2 regions of the Herbaspirillum sp. BH-1 genome follow, and region 2 is predicted to be linked to the other one. Evidence: predicted binding sites of a transcription regulator. Region 2 holds the regulator's gene; the other holds the start of a gene.
What was found. The regulator LexA, encoded in region 2, represses DNA repair genes until DNA is damaged. The targets are predictions, from matches to a motif close to ACTGTATNNNNATACAGT.
Positions count from the first base shown of each region.

Region 1: the regulator LexA is predicted to act here: its motif matches at 1,097-1,114, upstream of ruvA (Holliday junction branch migration protein RuvA).

Region 1 covers NZ_PKOI01000015.1:43,500-45,893, forward strand. The annotation lists gene ruvC (crossover junction endodeoxyribonuclease RuvC) at 1-124, shown strand, start outside; gene HBH1_RS18235 (DUF808 domain-containing protein) at 121-1,062, opposite strand; gene ruvA (Holliday junction branch migration protein RuvA) at 1,171-1,749, shown strand; gene ruvB (Holliday junction branch migration DNA helicase RuvB) at 1,774-2,394, shown strand, end outside.
Region 2 covers NZ_PKOI01000007.1:199,532-201,925, reverse strand. The annotation lists gene HBH1_RS12165 (tetratricopeptide repeat protein) at 1-658, opposite strand, end outside; gene lexA (transcriptional repressor LexA) at 859-1,518, opposite strand; gene rpsF (30S ribosomal protein S6) at 1,836-2,201, shown strand; gene priB (primosomal replication protein N) at 2,226-2,394, shown strand, end outside.

The sequences.
Region 1 (2,394 bases), on a different contig from region 2:
CGATGCGCTGGGCGTGGCGATCTGCCATGCGCACGGGGGAGGGGTCTTGTCCGACCTGGGGGCGCTGGCCCCGGCGCTGGCGCGCAAGGGCATCCGCATGCGCGGCGGGCGGCTGGTCGGTTAGTCTTTCGTCTTGAAGAGCGACAGCACGCGCTGCGCCAGCTTCACCATCACCAGCACCACCGCACCGGCGACCACGCCGAAGAGCGCATTCAATACCGCAGGCGCAATCGCGCCCAGTACCGGGCCGATCACCGCAACGCCCTCTACGGCAACTGCTGCCGCTTCGATGGCGTGATGGGGAAACGGTAGGCCGTGGGTCAGGATGCCGCCGCCCACCATGAACATGGCGATGGTGCCGATCACCGACAGGCTGCGCATCATCTTCGGCGCCGCCGCCAGGATGGCGCGGCCCACCGCAGCCTTCAGACGGCCCCAGGCGCTGGAGCCGGCGTGCTGCACCAGGTAGAGGCCACCATCGTCGAGCTTGACGATGCCCGCCACCAGGCCATAGACACCGGCCGTCATGATCAGCGCAATGCCCACCAGTACCGTGATCTGCTGCTGCAGCGGGGCGCCGGCCACTGTCCCCAGCGTGATGGCGATGATCTCGGCCGAGAGGATGAAGTCGGTGCGCACGGCATCCTTGATCTTCTCGCGCTCGTAGCTGACCGGGTCGACGTCCTCGGGCGCGGTGGCGGCGACCTCGTGGTGTCGCTCGTCATGCGGCAGGTATTTGTGGGCCAGTTTCTCGAAGCCCTCGAAGCACAGGAAGGCGCCGCCCAGCATCAGCAGCGGCGTCACCGCCCAGGGAATGAAGGCGCTGATGGCCAGCGCCGCCGGCACCAGGATGGCCTTGTTCTTCAGCGAGCCCTTGGCGACCGCCCACACCACCGGCAGTTCGCGCTCGGCGCGCACCCCGCTGACCTGCTGGGCATTGAGGGCCAGATCGTCGCCCAGCACGCCGGCGGTCTTCTTGGCCGCCATCTTGGTCATCAGGGAAACATCGTCGAGCACCGTGGCGATGTCGTCGATCAATGCGAAGAAGGCGCTGCCGGCCATGGTTGTCCTTTATTCAAGCTTGTTATCGTTGGATACTGTTTATCCGAACAGTGCTGTATCATCCCGGGATTATCACAGAAGCTGCAGCTCACGCACATCAAAGACGCCATGATCGGTCGCCTCTCAGGAATTCTTCTAGAAAAAATCCCCCCGAATCTGCTGGTCGACTGCCAGGGCGTCGGCTACGAGGTGGTGGTGCCGATGAGCACCTTCTACAACCTGCCCGGACTGGGTGAGAAGGTGACGCTGCTGACCCACCTCGCCATCCGCGAGGATGCCCACATCCTGTTCGGGTTTGGGACCGCCGAGGAACGCAATACGTTCAAGGAGCTGATCAAGATTTCCGGCGTCGGTGCCCGTACCGCGCTGGCCATCCTCTCGGGCATGTCGGTGGCCGACCTGGCCCAGGCCGTCACGCTGCAGGAGGCCGGTCGCCTGACCCGCGTGCCGGGCATCGGCAAGAAGACCGCCGAACGCCTGTTGCTGGAACTGAAGGGCAAGCTCGGTGCCGACCTGGGCGCGGTGGCCGGCGTGGTCCACAGCGACGCCACGGCCGACATCCTCAACGCCCTGCTGGCACTGGGTTATTCGGACAAGGAGGCCAGCCTGGCCATGAAGCAGGTTCCCAAGGACGCCAGCGTCTCGGACGGCATCAAGCATGCCCTCAAGGCCCTCTCCAAGGGCTAGGCCAGGGCCGACAAGGATCAGAGCATGAGCATCCAGACCGACGATTTCTCCGAACAGCGCATCATCGCCGCCACTCCGGCTTCGGCCAACGAGGAGGCCATCGAACGCGCCCTGCGGCCCAAGCACCTGGACGAATACGTCGGCCAGGAAAAGGTCCGCGCCCAGCTGGAAATCTTCATCTCGGCCGCCCGCAAGCGCGGCGAACCGCTCGACCATACCCTGCTGTTCGGCCCGCCCGGCCTGGGCAAGACCACCATGGCCCACATCATCGCCCGCGAGATGGGCGTGAACCTGCGCCAGACCTCGGGCCCCGTGCTGGAGCGTGCCGGCGACCTGGCCGCGCTCCTGACCAATCTGGAAGCCAACGATGTGCTCTTCATCGACGAGATCCACCGCATGTCGCCGGTGGTGGAGGAAATCCTCTACCCGGCCCTGGAGGATTATCAGATCGACATCATGATCGGTGAAGGTCCGGCAGCCCGCTCGGTGCGGCTGGACCTGCAACCCTTCACCCTGGTCGGCGCCACCACCCGCGCCGGCATGCTGACCAACCCGCTGCGCGACCGCTTCGGCATCGTCGCCCGGCTGGAGTTCTACACCCCGCCCGAGCTGGCGCGCATCGTCACCCGCAGCGCCGGACTGCTC
Region 2 (2,394 bases):
CTGTCTTGTGGGACTCCAGGGCTTCCTTGTACATCTCCATGGCATGGAAGGCTTCGCCCAGGGCGGTGTGCGAAGGGGCGAAGTTGATCTGCAGTTCCAGTGACTTGAGGATGGTTGCGACCGCCTCGTCATAGCGCTTCGCTTCCACCAGTGCCCGCCCCAGATGGGAGAGCGGGCCGGGGGCCTCTGGCTCGCGCTTGACCGCATCCTCGAAGTAGGCGATCGAGGCATCCGGGTCGTTCTTTTCATGCAAGGCATTGGCCAGGCCGACGCGGGCCGTCCGGCTTTCCTTGTCGACTTCGATGGCGCGTTCATAGATCCTGATGGCTTCATCGATGCGATCCTGTGCCAGGAGTGCGGCTGCCAGGTTGCTCAGATACTCGGCATTCTCCGGATCAGCCGCGATGGTCTTGCGAAGATAGTGTTCGGCATCGGCGTGCAGGCCCTCCTGCATGGCGATGAGTCCGCGTGCATGGTTGGCGAACACCAGGGTGGGAGCGCGCCCCAGCACGGCAGTACACAGGGCCTTTGCTTCATCAACCTTGCGATTATCCAGAAGATCCAGGCATTTGCGGACATCCAGCAGGTCTTGCAGATGGGACTGGGTGGCGGCCTGGGCCTGGTTACCGTGCTTGTTGCTGCTCTTGCGCGTCGACATCGAAAGGGATCCTCTTGGTTGGGCGCATGCTTTGCGCCGGACATAGCTGTCCACCAGAAATAATATGCGCAAGGACCGGATGCCGAAGAGGCGAATAGAAAGCAAAAAACCTTCGTTTTAGACGAAGGTTCCTTGGGAGGGGGATCGGCGCGGTGGTGGGCGCCGATGCATCGGGAGCGGCAGGCTTGCTCCCTGCTGGTTTAATGCCAGCTGCGCAACAACCCGACGGCAAGCCCTTCAAGAGCAAACTGGTCGGCGTCCGGCTTGACGATGATGGGTTCGAATTCCGGATTTTCCGGGAAGAGCGTGATGACCGAGCCGGTCTTCTGGTAGCGCTTGACGGTGACCTCGTCGGCCAGTCGCGCCACCACGATCTGCCCGTTGCGCGCCTGGTCGGTCTTGCGGACCGCCAGCAGATCGCCATCGAGAATGCCGGCGTCGCGCATGGACATGCCGCGCACCTTCAACAGGTAATCGGGCTTGCTGGGGAACATCGCCGGATCGACCTGGTAGGTCTTCTCGACATGCTCCTGCGCCAGGATGGGCGAGCCGGCAGCCACGCGACCGATCAGGGGCAGGCTCAACTGCATCAGGGCGGGGTGGGGCAGGGCCATCTGGCGGGCGATGCCGCTTGATGCGGGTACGCCGGATTCACGCAGGCGGATGCCGCGGGAGGTGCCAGGGGATATTTCGATGGCGCCCTTGCGGGCCAGTGCCTGCAGGTGCTCTTCAGCGGCATTGGCGGAGCGGAAGCCAAGCTCGGCAGCGATCTCGGCGCGCGTGGGAGGGAAGCCGGTGTTCTCGATGGCGTTCTTGATCAGGTTCAGGATCTGTTCCTGGCGCGCGGTCAGTTTGAGCATGGGGTAGGCCTTTCTCTGGGGGAAGGCTGTTTGGATGAACAGTCTGTATTTTTATACAGGTGCAATCCTTGTGTCAACGGCAACATGCACTTTCTGGTGCTGCAAGAACGGTTTTTCCTGTCTATATATAAATAGATGAAATATCTTGTGCGGCCTATCTGCCCAGTGCGATGGCTCCGCCTGTGTCTACCTGACCTCGCCAGCGATAGTCGACATTGCTGTTATGCCAGAAACCTTGTATGATCTTGGGTTTTCCTCTTCCCACACCCGTCTTGACGCCGGGGTGGGCGTCTTCAATAAGTCCATAAGGAGTCTACATGCGTCATTATGAAATCGTATTTATCGTCCACCCGGACCAAAGCGAGCAAGTGCCGGCGATGATCGAGCGTTACAAGGGCATCGTCACCACCCGCGGCGGCAAGGTTCACCGTGTCGAAGATTGGGGCCGTCGTCAACTGGCCTACCAGATCCAGAAGCTGGCCAAGGCTCACTATGTCTGCCTGAACATCGAAGTCGACAGCGAAACGCTGGCCGAGATCGAAACCGGCTTCAAGTTCAACGACGCCGTCCTGCGCCACCTGACCGTCAAGATGAAGAAGGCCGAAACCGGTCCTTCCCCCATCCTGAAGGCAGTGCAGAAGGAAGACGCGGCCAAGAGCCGTACCGAAGCACCGGCAGCCTGATTGCGCTGCGATTCATAGCGGAGAGTGAACCAGCTTCAAGTCATCGCCAGTCTGGCCGAACGTGATGTATTGCGTTATACGCCGGCCGGTATTCCGATCGTGACTGCCAGGTTGCAGCATCAGTCGGAGCAGATGGAAGCTGGCATGCGTCGCCAGGTCGAATTCGAGATCGCGGCGATGGCAGCAGGAGAAA